Regions from separate parts of the Paenibacillus sp. FSL R7-0179 genome, predicted to be linked through region 2. Evidence: riboswitches for the same ligand, from Rfam matches in the RefSeq annotation. Region 2 holds a riboswitch; the other holds the start of a gene.

Region 1 (6,344 bases), on a different contig from region 2:
ACTGGGCAGCTTTGCGACACAGATTACCGATGGAGCGATCCGCGAGATCCATGTGGAGTATGCCGGTGATCTCTCGGATGTGGATACCCAGCCGCTTACCCGCTATGTGGTTAAGGGTGTACTCACCCGCCACTTCGCCGGAGATGTGAACATCGTCAACTCGATGCATCTGGCCAAGACCCGTGATGTGAACGTTGTGGTGACCAAGGCTTCCAAAACCAAAGGCTTCACCAACCTCATCACGGTAACACTCAAGGCTGAGCATGATGAAGAGCGTCTGGTTGCCGGTACCCTGCTGCAGGGCTACGGCGAACGTATCGTTAAGGTCAACAAGTTCCCTGTCGATATTGCTCCGGAAGGCCATCAGCTGGTCATCTCGCATAACGATAAGCCGGGTATCATCGGACTCGTCGGCACCCTGCTTGGCGAGAACGGCGTCAATATCGCATCCATGCAGGTTGGCCGTACCATCGTCGGCGGAGCCGCCATTATGCTCCTGACTGTGGATAAGGGTGTGCCGAAGGAGGTCCTGGTGAAGCTGGCCGGACTGCCGGAGATCAACACCGCTGAGGAGATTATTCTGCTCTAATTCTTATTTTTCCAAAGTAAAACACTCTTCGGGAGTGCAGGCCCCAGGGCTGCGCACTTCCAAAGAGTGTTTTTTGCGTAATTCTTATATTTCTATAAAATCCGGTAGGCAGGCACCTGCCGGCCGTCGGTGTCCGTAAAGCCGTATTTCCGTGCCAGGTCCCCTACCTTCTGTGGAACACCCGTCATGGATATCACTTCAGGATCGGCAGCAAGCGCTGCAACTGCCCGTCCGATATAGGCTGTTGATTCGGTCTCCCTTAGTCCTTCCTCCTCCTGCCAGTGCTCTTCATCTGTGCCGAAGCTGTCCAGGACCAGCTCAGTCCGCATCCAGCCGGGAGAGACAGGAATCACCGCGATGCCGTCCGCAGCCACTTCCAGAGATAATCCGTAGGCCATGCGCACCAGCGCATTTTTGGACAGATCATAGTAGAAGTTTCCGGTGTATTTATACTCATCCCAGAAGGTCGTATGAACGATTAATTTCCCCGCCCCCGTTCCTTCCCTGCGCATCAGTGGTATGGCATAATAATTAGTCATCAGCTGCGCCCGGACCCCGGCAGTGAACATATGATCCCAATGCTGCACCGGCTGCTTCCAGAACGGCTCATTTTCGATAGAGAGACTATTCCCTCCCCAGACGTTATTGACCAGAATATCCAGTCTGCCCTGTTCTGCGTTAATCTGCCGGATCACAGCTTCTGTCTCACTGTCATTGGTATGATCACAGCGGATCACCGCTCCATCCCCGCCTGAACGGCGGATATCAGCCAGCACCCCTTCAAGCGTTCTTGCTTGTGCCTCCTGCGGCATACCGGCATTCCTGCCCGTAATGTATACATAGGCGCCTGCCTTCGCCAGCTCCAGCGCAATGCCTCTGCCTGCCCCCCTGCTCCCTCCTGTTACCAATGCCACTTTCCCTTGCAGATTTGTCATTTGATCCGCTCCCTTTCGTCTATCATGCCCGGATTAGAAGATCATTTGCGCTAATCCGTACTCTTGTCTAATATATACCTTATACATGACAACCACTGACATATATAAATAATACATTTAGGGAGGCAGCAGAATGAGAGCGGATCGCCTGATCACTATTGTTCAACTTTTACAGAGCCGCGGGAAAATCAGCTCCAAGGAGCTGGCACAAACGCTGGAGGTATCGGAGCGTACAGTCTTCCGGGATATGGAGGCACTCAGCTTCTCCGGCATCCCCGTGCTGGCGGAGCGCGGCCGGGAAGGCGGCTGGAAGCTGGCTGAAGGCTACCGGAATTCCCTGAGCGGAATGAACACCAAGGAGATTGCCGCGCTGCTGGTGCCCGCCGATCCGGCGATTCTGAACGCGCTGGGCATTCAGGAGGAGTTCTCCTCAGCATCCCGCAAGCTGCAGGCCGCTGCTACCAGGCAGCCCCTCACCCCCTTCAGCTTCCTCAGCCAGCGGATTCACATCGACGGAGCCGGGTGGCATCCCTCTGGGGAGACCTATCCCTGCCTGCCCGCTTTGCAGGGAGCCTTATGGGAGAACCGCAAGGTGATCATCACCTATCTGCGCGGGGAGGACGCTGCCGAGCGGCTGGTTGCACCGCTGGGGCTTGTAGTCAAGCGCGGCGTCTGGTATTTGGCCGCCGGACATGACAGTGAGCTGAGGACATACCGGGTCTCCAGAATCACTGAGGCCAAAGTCACAGAGGAGTCCTTTGAGCGGCCGGAGGATTTCGTCCTGTCTGAGTACTGGGAGACCTCCACCGCTGCGTTCAAGTCTGCCTTGCCCCGGTACCCCGCCAGCCTGCTTGTCAGGGACCGCACAATGAAAGAGCTGCAGAAGGAGCGTTACGTCACCCTGATGCACCAGGAGCCTTCTGAGGCCCCAGGCTGGATTAGGGCCGAGGCCGAGTTCAACACGCCGGAGTCTGCGAGCCGGATCATCCTGTCCCTGGGTCAGGGCATCAAGGTAACGGCACCGCCTGAGCTTGCGGATACGGTTGCTTCAGCTCTGCGTGAAGCGGCAGCATTATACGATTTTTAATAATAGACCAAATGCACTAGTATCCCCTATAATATTACAATACACATTATTATTTATAGGGGGACTCTACATTATGGACTGGATGAACAAGCTTCCATTGAAACAAAAAATCGTCACCGGATGTTACCTGGTTGCCGCTTTATTCGCTGTCCCTGTCTTAATCACACTAATACTGATGGACAGGCTGCTCATCGGCATTATTCTTGTCGCCGTCCTGGCAGCGCTGACTTACCCGCTTGCGCGCTTCATTGAGAGAACGCTTACATCTTCATTTGAGGATATCTCCAATGTGACGCACACGATTGCCAAAGGCGACTTCACCAGCCGTGCCGACGAGAATGGCTCGATGGGTGACATTAGCCGCTCGTTCAACACCATGATTGACAAGCTCAAAAAAATCCTCACCGATGCCTCACAGATTACCCGTCAGGTTATGGACGCCAGCCGCGGGATTGAAGACAAGAATCAGAACCTGAAATTTGTAATGGCTCAGGTGGCCTCCTCCTCCAATGAGCTGGCTCTGGGTGCTAACGAAATCTCGGTGGATATCGCTGATATGACCGAATCGATCAAGGATATCGAAATCAAAGTCTCCAATTATACGAACTCAACTAAAGAAATGAATAGAAGATCTGTACATACGCTGGAATTGGTTGAACAGGGACGGCAATCCGTGGATACCCAAGCCGAAGGCATGCGTAAGAACATCCAGGCTACCCAAAAGGTGGCGGATACGATCGAAGCCCTATCACAGAACGCACGCGGCATTACGATGATAACCAAGACAATTACCGAAATTGCCGAACAGACCAATCTGCTGTCGCTCAATGCTTCCATTGAAGCTGCCCGTGCAGGTGAGCATGGCCGCGGGTTCGCAGTTGTTGCCCAGGAGGTCCGCAAGCTGGCCGAGGAATCCACCGCTTCCACCAAAGAGGTGTTCGGACTGGTCCGCAGCATTGAAGCGGATATCAAGCAGGCCATCGATAATATCGCCATTAACGAAGAGGTCGTTCAGGTACAGAATGAAATGATAACGGAAACGGCTAACATCTTTGCTCAAATTGTGCATAGTGTCCAATACATAACCGAGCAGATCGCTTCCTTCTCCGCAGAGAGTGACCTTATGCTGGAGAGCGCGCTCAAGATCTCCGGCGCGATCGAGAATATCTCAGCCATCACCCAGGAGACCGCCGCAGGGACCGAAGAGGTATCTGCCGCAATGAACGAACAGATTCACGCGCTGCAATCCGTGGCTGAGGAGACAGAGAAGATGACCTCCGCCGTCTTTAATCTGCAAAAAACGATTCATATTTTCAAATTCTAGCTTCGGTACAAAGAGACACGCCTGCGGGATTTTCTGCGGGTGGTGTCTCTTTTTCTCTGGCTAAACTAAGATTGTTATGTAATATTCACAAATTGTTGAAATTGTGCATAAGGGTAAAAAGCATGCTTTGCACTTCTTTACTATAGTCGTTCTATTGTCTTAGCTTGTCTATAAGCCAACATCTCACCTGTCCATTACTTAAGTCCTATCATCGAATCTTTAAGTGCTGTATATCTAGTGAATTCTTAACATTTTGCAGTAACTCAGGATTGCAATAAGTCTTTGTACTTACTATTAATAATAATAGCCCAGAATTCTCATTTGCATTTTAAGACTTTAGTCTTCCAGGGACAACCATTTTCAAAAGTTTGAAATTCCAAATATTCAGCCCTTTTTATTCCTGAATATTCGGCAAATTCCGAGTTTCTTCTCACAGGGGTTATTGACAAAAGAGCAGCAAGGAATATATTGTAAAGGAAAATTCTCCACAGATTGATTTATAACCGCATACCGGCAAAATTCACCGAAAGGGAATGACGCAAAGCCATGGATCTACAGTCTCATTTCTAAAGTGGGATCATGACAGCCAGGTTGCTGAAAAACTGTGAACGCCTTAGGTTTCGCGTTTGATTATGGTGATTCGTGCAACAGACCTGTGCTCCAATGTTGAGTACAGGTTTTCTATTGCTGACTTATACAAATAACAACATGCGGGGTGGATGTTCTGAAGACAGTTGCAGATTATATGGCGGAAGCTTTACGTAATTTGGGAGTCACTCATTCTTTTGGTATCATAGGCAAGTCTATTTGCCCCATCGCTTTGAAAATGGTCGACTATGGCATAGAGTTCATCCCCGGCCGGCACGAATCCAGCTCCGGCTTCGCCGCCGGCGGTTACGCTCTTAAGACCGGCAGCCTCGGGGTAGCCTTCGGCACCTCCGGTCCGGGCGGAACGAATCTGCTCACCGCAGCAGCGCATGCCAAGGCCAATAATCTTCCCGTCCTCTTCATCACCGGCCATCAGTCCATCAAGGAGCTGGGCATTCCCCAATGTCAGGATTCCACTTCCTATCTGGCTGATTTGGCGGATATGTTCCGGCCGGCCACCCTCTTCAGCAAGCTCGTAGAACGCGGCGATCACTTCAGCACGATTTTCAACCATGCCCTATCCATCGCCCTCGGTGACCGGAAAGGTCCGGTCCATCTCTGCATTCCGTTTGATGTGCAGACAGAGCGGCTCGCGGAATGCCGGATTGTTCTGCCGCAGCGCGAGGGACTGGTCAGTTATCAGAACTATGACCGGGTCATCTCGGCGATTAATCAATCCGCCCGCCCTCTGATCATTGCCGGTAAAGGCGTTAACCGCTCCGGGGCGCATCAGGAACTGGTGCAGTTGGCCGAAACCTTCAACATTCCTGTAGTCACCTCTCCAGGCGGCAAAGGCGCCATAGCTTATGATCACCCTCTCTATCACGGTCCTGTCGGTGTTGGAGGCTCGTCGCACGGCGATGAATTGCTGAACAACAGCGACCTGTTCATTGTTCTGGGCTCCCGTCTCAGCGACATGACCATCTGCAACCTGAAGCCGGAGAATCATCCGCAACAGCTGATTCAGTTCGACGTAGATCCAACCTTTGTCGGCAAAATCCTCACCTCGTCCACCATCGCTGTCGGCGGAGACTTAAGGGACAACCTGGCGCTGTATCTTCAGAAGCTGGACCCCTCAACAGTCACCAAGCATGAAATTACTATCTCCAATGATTACAATGACGAGCTGCCCGTGCTGGCGGGACTATCTCTGGCTTCGGTAATGAGCACGATGAGCGAACTAATCCCCTACAACAGCAGCGTGTTCGTAGATGATGGCAGCCATGGCTTCAATGCGGTGAAATGGTTCAATGTCCGCAGGCCCGGCAGCTTCATATTCGATGCCTACTTTGCCTGCATGGGCAATTCAATTGGCATGGCCATCGGCGCCAAGGCAGCCTCTCCCGGGGAGACCGTCCTCTGTATAACCGGTGACGGCTGTTTTATGATGCTAGGAGCTGAAGTAAACACGGCCGTTTGCAAGGATATTCCGGTGATTTTCATCGTGGTGAACAATATGCAGCTGGATATGGCGCTCAAGGGCATGGAGAAAACGACCGGCCGGATTGACGGTACGATCTTCGAGGTTCCGATGGATGCTGTGAAATTCGCCGAATCGCTGGGTGCAGCCGGCTTCCGCTGTGAGACGCAGGAGGAGTTCGCCGCCGCAATCCGCGAGGCTATCGCACTTAACAAGACCTCTGTCATTGAGCTGCTGACTGACCGTGATGAGATGCCTCCTACGGCTCACCGCACGCTGGATCTTACGTAAGAAGCCGCATTCGCATACTTTTTCTAACCTACTATCAGGAGGCCAAAAGC
Region 2 (6,344 bases):
TGGACCCATACGTGGAATCCTCCTTTTTCGAAACGGTGCTGCAGCTGGAGAACACTATGCTGGTGAGCGGAGCGAACCTGGCGCTGATGGGCGTAGTGCCCGAGCATGCTTCGGAGAAATACGGCTACATTATTCCAACGGGCGCAGATGCGGGAGCGAATGGTTATCTGCAGGTCAGCCACTTCCAGGAGAAGCCGGACCGTGTGCAGGCCGAGGAGCTGATCAGCCAGGGCGCGCTCTGGAACTGCGGGGTGTTCGCCTTCCGCCTGGGTTACCTGCTGGATATTCTGCAGCGCAAAGGGCTGCCGCTGAATTACGAGGAGCTGCAGAAGCAGTATAAGCTGCTGTCTTCCATCAGCTTCGATTATGAAGTGGTGGAGAAAGAGGAGAACATCGTCGTGCAGCCGTACGCAGGATTCTGGAAGGACCTGGGTACCTGGAACACCCTGACCGAGGAAATGACCAGCAACCATGTCGGCAAGGGCTTCGTAACGGCAGACTCCGAGGGCACCTCGCTCATTAACGAGCTGGATATTCCGATTACCGTGATCGGGGCGAAGGATCTGATTATCGCCGCCAGCCCGGACGGCATTCTGGTGACACATAAGACCGAGAGTCCGCGGATCAAGGAAGTGCTGAAGACCTTTGAACAAAGACCGATGTACGAGGAACGCCGCTGGGGCCACTACAAGGTGATCGACTATGTGAAATATGACGAGGGCAACGAGGTGCTGACCAAGCGGATTTTCATCAATGAGGGTAAAAATATCAGCTATCAGCTGCATCACAAACGCAGTGAAATCTGGACCTTCGTCAGCGGGGAAGCCAGCATAGTCATCAATGAGAAGATGCATACGGTGAAGGCGGGAGATGTGGTGCGGATACCGGAAGGGACCAAGCATGCCATTCTGGCTCTTACCGATGTGGAATTCATTGAGGTGCAGACCGGGTCTGAGCTGGTAGAGGAAGACAACATCCGTATTACTCTGGACTGGGAGGATATAGCGCTACATCAGTTCATTTCATAGGTCTAACTTATCTATTTAACCAATTGTTACAAAATCAAAACAGGTACTCGGAACTATTTATTCGGAGAAATTCGCGTTTGCTCTACAAAAAAATTGCATAAAGACGATAATTTACGGTAAGAGGGATTGATCCTTCCAAAACGACAAAGGCAAACCTGATCGAAAGACAGGGACGCAAAGCTATAGGGCCTTCGCAAGAGTGGCAGCCTGGCTACCGAAAGGAAGAGAATATTGTGAAAACTTACCGTAAGTCTCGTTTGCTCTGCGCTGTGCTGTCGCTGGCCGTGGTATGGTCTGCTGTACCTGTGGGACTGGGAATCGCCCCTTCCACCGTCAAGGCTGCCCCTTCTGAAGGAGCGCCGGTGAACCCTAACGCCTCAGCCGAGGCGGTCAAGCTGCTGAACAATCTGTATGAAATCTCGGGAAATGGAATCATTACAGGCCAGCATGACTATTTCGAGAGTCCGGATGAGCTGAGCAACAAGCTGAAGGGAACAAGCGGACAATACGCAGCACTGCATGGTTATGAGCTTGGAGCAATCGGTCGGCAGAGTGAGAGCGGAGTAGCTGCACAACGCAAAAATATCGTCTGGAGTGCGACGAACTGGTCCAGAGCAGGCGGCATTGTCGCTATGACCTTCCACCAGAATCTGCCGGGCACCAAGTACGAATGGTCCAATGTGCAGAAGTCAATCACCCAGGCGCAATTTAACAAATACGTAACCCCCGGAACACCAGAGTATAATGCGCTGATCACCGATCTGGATAAAGTAGCTGTCTCTCTGAAAAGCCTGCGGGATGCCAAAGTTCCGATCCTCTGGAGACCTTACCATGAAATGAACGGCGGCTGGTTCTGGTGGGGGAAGAAAGATAATTTTGCAGCATTGTGGAATATTATGTATGACCGGTTCGTGAACGTTCATCAGTTAAATAATCTGCTCTGGGTATGGAACCCGAATGCGCCGAATGCAAACTCCGATCCCTATCCACGGACTTATCCGGGTGCGGACAGAGTGGATGTGCTGGCGGCGGATATATACAATAATGACTACTTGAATAAATACCATGATGATCTGACCAGCCTGGCTGGCGGCAAGCCGATAGGCATCGGCGAGAACGGTGAAATGCCAAATATCTCGAAGCTGAAGCTGACCCAGCAGAATTATGTGTTTATGATGAACTGGGGCAAGATGCTCTACGAGAATAACAGCACAGCTACGATCAAGAATTTCATGAATGACAGCTACACACTGACCCGTGACCAATATAAGGCCTGGTCTGCTCCGGCGGCGGCTCCTAAGCCAACCGCAACGCCGACACCAACACCAACCGTAACACCGACACCAACTGCAACACCAACGCCGACGCCAACTGCAACGCCGACACCAACACCAACCGTAACACCGACGCCAACTGCAACGCCGACACCAACACCAACCGTAACACCGACGCCAACTGCAACGCCTACCGCAACACCTACCGTTGCGCCGAAGCCGGTCCCAACTCCCGGTGATACGGAGGGTAAGCCTGCCCAGAATGGCTTGCTTGGAGAATACTTCAAGAACATGACGCTCTCGGGGACACCGGTTATGGTCCGTAACGATGATGTCATCAGCTTCAATTGGCGTCAGGGTACCCCTAATGCCGCACTTGGAGTAGATTACTTCTCGATCCGCTGGACCGGCCAGATTAAGCCCGCTTACAGTGAGACTTATCAGTTCTATACTACATCGGATGACGGTATCCGCTTGTGGGTGAACGGCACAGCCGTCATTGACAGCTGGGTCAAGCAGAGCGGAACGGCCCGCACAGGAAGCATAGCCTTGACTGCCGGGCAACTGTACGACATCAAGGTAGAGTATTACGAGAATGCAGGCGATGCGAATGTTCATCTGATGTGGCAGAGTCCCAGCCAGGTGAAGGGAACCGTACCTGCAAGTGCGCTTTTCTCCAGGGCAGGCAACACATCCATACCTGCTCCGGCTGCAACCGCAGTACCGACCACGGTACCAGCAGCGACAGCAGCACCAGCGCAGACAGCAACGCCGGCACCAGTAACGACACCAATGCCAGCACCAACACTGACGCCATTACCGGCACCGACACCAACGCCAACACCGGTGCCAACGCCGACAGCGGCTCCTGTTCCCGTTCCTACTCCTACAGCAACACCGGTGGATCTGCCGGTAGAAGTCCCTGCTGCTAATGGATTGTACGCGGAATACTTCAATAACATGACGCTTTCGGGCGAACCCGCTGTAGTGCGTACCGATGCTGTGCTTGATTTCAACTGGCGCCAGGGCTCGCCGGATGCCGCTATCGGCATAGACTTCTTCTCTGTCCGCTGGAGCGGGAAGATTAAGCCGCTGTACACGGAGACTTATCAGTTCTATACCCATTCCGATGACGGTATCCGCGTACGGGTGAACGGTGAGCTTGTGATTGACAGCTGGGTGAAGCAGAGCGGCACTGAACGCATGGGCAGCATCAGCCTGACCGCAGGCGAGCTGTATGATATCCAGGTAGAGTATTATGAGAATCAAGGGGATGCAAAAGCGCGGCTGATGTGGCAGAGTCCGAGCCAGGCCAAGGGTACCGTTCCGGCAAGCGCGCTGTTCCTCCCGTCCGCTTCCTAAGCTCATAAGGTCCGCAGCTGTGTTCATCATTGGCGCTGTTACTGGTTAAGACGTTACAATTATAAATCCTGTAAGCCACACTCTTAATGGCCCTGCTTACCAGCAGGGCTACTAAGCTATAGAAAGGCAGACAATCCGGGTGGTATAACCTCAGGGTTCTGCCGGAGAAGTGTGGCTGGAGAAAGGAGATTACATTGAACACTTACCGTAAGTACAGGCTATATACAACTATTTTCCCTCTAATCCTTATCCTTTCATTACTTCCATGGGGGGAAGGGCGCAGTCTGCCCGCAGCCGCCAAGGTTACGGCACCTGCCGCCCCCGCTCCCATAAAGCCCATTAATCCTTCGGCCTCCAAGGAGGCTTCCGCACTGTTAAGCTATCTCAGTGATCTTAGCGGCAAGGGGATGATCTCCGGCCAGCATGATTACCTGGAGAGCCCCGATGAATTCAATAATAAGCTCCGCACAACAAGCGGCCGCTATGCGGTTCTGCATGGCTATGAGCTGGGAGCTATAGGCAATCAATCCAAGGAGACCATTGCCAGACAGCGTCAGGCTGTCGTGGACAGTGCTATACGGTGGCATGAGGGTGGTGGCATTGTCGCCATGACCTTCCATCAGAATCTGCCGGGAACCGCGCCGGTATGGACCAATGTGCAGAAGCCGATTACCCAGAGTCAATTCAAGCTGTATATCACTCCCGGAACGCCGCAGTACAAAGCATTAGTTGCCGAGCTGGATGAAGTGGCCAAGTATCTGGGCGAGCTGCGCGATGCCGGAGTTCCGGTGCTATGGCGGCCCTATCATGAAATGAACGGCGGCTGGTTCTGGTGGGGGCAGAAGGATGACTTCGCGAAGCTCTGGGACCTGGTCTATGACCGCATGGTGAATAAGCATAAGCTGAACAATCTGCTGTGGGTGTGGAATCCAAATGCCGAGAACAAGTCGTCTGAGCCGTATGCCGCCTATTTTCCCGGCACCGCCAAGGTGGATATTCTGGCCGCCGATATTTATGACAATGATTTCAAGCAGTCCTATTATGATAGCCTCCTGAAGCTTGCGGACGGCAAACCGATCGGCATCGGGGAGAGCGGAGAGCTTCCAGACCCTGTCATCATGTCTCAAAAGCAAAGCAAATGGGTATATACGATGACATGGGGCAAGATGCTGGTTGAGAATAACCCGACTGTGAAAATTCAAAGCTTCATGAACCATAAATACACAGTATCGCGGGAGGATTACAAGCTGGCGGCGGGTGTCAAAACCCATGCGGCGGCTGTAAGCTCAAGGAACGGCCTGCGAGGCCAATATTATGGCAATATGGACCTGTCCGGCACACCGCTGCTTACCCGTAATGACAGCACCCTTCAATTCAACTGGCATGGCAATTCACCGGCCTCCGGCCTGCCCAAAGATGCATTCTCGGTACGCTGGACCGGGACCCTTAAGCCTCTCTACAGTGAAAAGTATACGTTCACCGCTTCTTCGGATGACGGCATCCGCGTATGGATCGGCGGCAAGCTCCTGATCGACAACTGGAAGAATCAGAGCAGCGCGGGCAAGGAGGGCAGCATCACCCTTTCCGTAAATACCCCTTACGCCATCAAGGTAGAGTATTATGAGAACCGCGGGGATGCCAGCGTCAGTCTGATGTGGAGAAGCCAGAGCCAGAAGCAGATGATTATCCCACAGAGTGCGCTGACGCTTCCTTAAGGAAGCCCCGCAGCAGAAGAAGCGTGACGTTATCCCGGTACAGCATAGAATTCCGGAAGAAAGCGAGGACAAGGGAATGAGGACTAGAGTTCAAAAGAAACCCGGTAAATATCTCCACAGGCTACTAAAATTCGCAGCATTGATCATCTTGATTCTGTTGTCCGTCTCTGTCTTCGGAGATTACGGGACGAAGGACGGTGAAGAGGATGTGGATCTGTCTTCATTGTCGGCGGCTAAGGATGCCGGTCCTGAGATGCCGGAAGGAACGGTTCTATGGCAGCTTGGCAAGCATGACGGCTCTGCCGATGAGTTCAAGGCGGCGGGGTCAAGCGGGGTGAAAAAGACGCTCAGCATAGCCTCAACCACTGCCAGGTCGGGAGAGCTGAAGTCACTGCCCTCCGGCCTGCACGGGGAGACCAACCCGGAGCTGCGGATTCAGTATGAGCTGGATAAGATCCCGGAGCACGGGGTCTTATTTCGCGTGAGCATTATCGATGCTTACAAGTCTGTACCCCAGATGAGCGTATTCTCCAACGGTCAACTCTCAGGCATCATTCAGATCGCCGGGATTGCCGGAACCGGCAGCAAATACGATTTCCGCAAAACCTATGAGCTGTACATTCCCAAAGAGCAGCTCATCAGCGGCACCAACGAGCTGACGCTGCGGACGGCCAGGGGAATCTATTCCTCAGAAGCTGAGGATAAGTACAACTGGTGGACATGGGATAATCTCAGTCTGGAGGCGCTCAAGTCTCCGGTTAAGGAGCCGATCCATGGCAGCTATACGCTGACCGGGACGGTGGTGAATAACAAGCAGTTTTATTTTGACGAGGGGGCGGTTACCCATCTGCCCTATATTATGAAGTGGCTGGGCGTAGCCTACAGCGGTAATATCATGCGTACCAGCTGTGCCAGTGATGTGGGCCGTTCCTGTGAGAAGATGGATGAGTACTACAAGGTCCTGA

The links. A riboswitch is a leader RNA that binds a small molecule or an ion and turns the genes downstream of it on or off. The one in region 2 is predicted to bind cyclic di-GMP.
Region 1: it holds a riboswitch for cyclic di-GMP, as region 2 does, so the genes downstream of both, MKX63_RS16130 (thiamine pyrophosphate-binding protein) here and MKX63_RS17640 (PA14 domain-containing protein) in region 2, are expected to answer to the same signal.

Annotation. Positions count from the first base shown of each region.
Region 1 covers NZ_JBBOCC010000001.1:3,675,595-3,681,938, reverse strand. The annotation lists gene serA (phosphoglycerate dehydrogenase) at 1-589, shown strand, start outside; gene MKX63_RS16145 (SDR family NAD(P)-dependent oxidoreductase) at 682-1,524, opposite strand; gene MKX63_RS16140 (helix-turn-helix transcriptional regulator) at 1,658-2,611, shown strand; gene MKX63_RS16135 (methyl-accepting chemotaxis protein) at 2,685-3,935, shown strand; cyclic di-GMP riboswitch class I at 4,438-4,534, shown strand; gene MKX63_RS16130 (thiamine pyrophosphate-binding protein) at 4,651-6,294, shown strand.
Region 2 covers NZ_JBBOCC010000002.1:193,459-199,802, forward strand. The annotation lists gene MKX63_RS17635 (sugar phosphate nucleotidyltransferase) at 1-1,028, shown strand, start outside; cyclic di-GMP riboswitch class I at 1,167-1,247, shown strand; gene MKX63_RS17640 (PA14 domain-containing protein) at 1,262-3,664, shown strand; gene MKX63_RS17645 (glycosyl hydrolase) at 3,859-5,379, shown strand; gene MKX63_RS17650 (discoidin domain-containing protein) at 5,456-6,344, shown strand, end outside.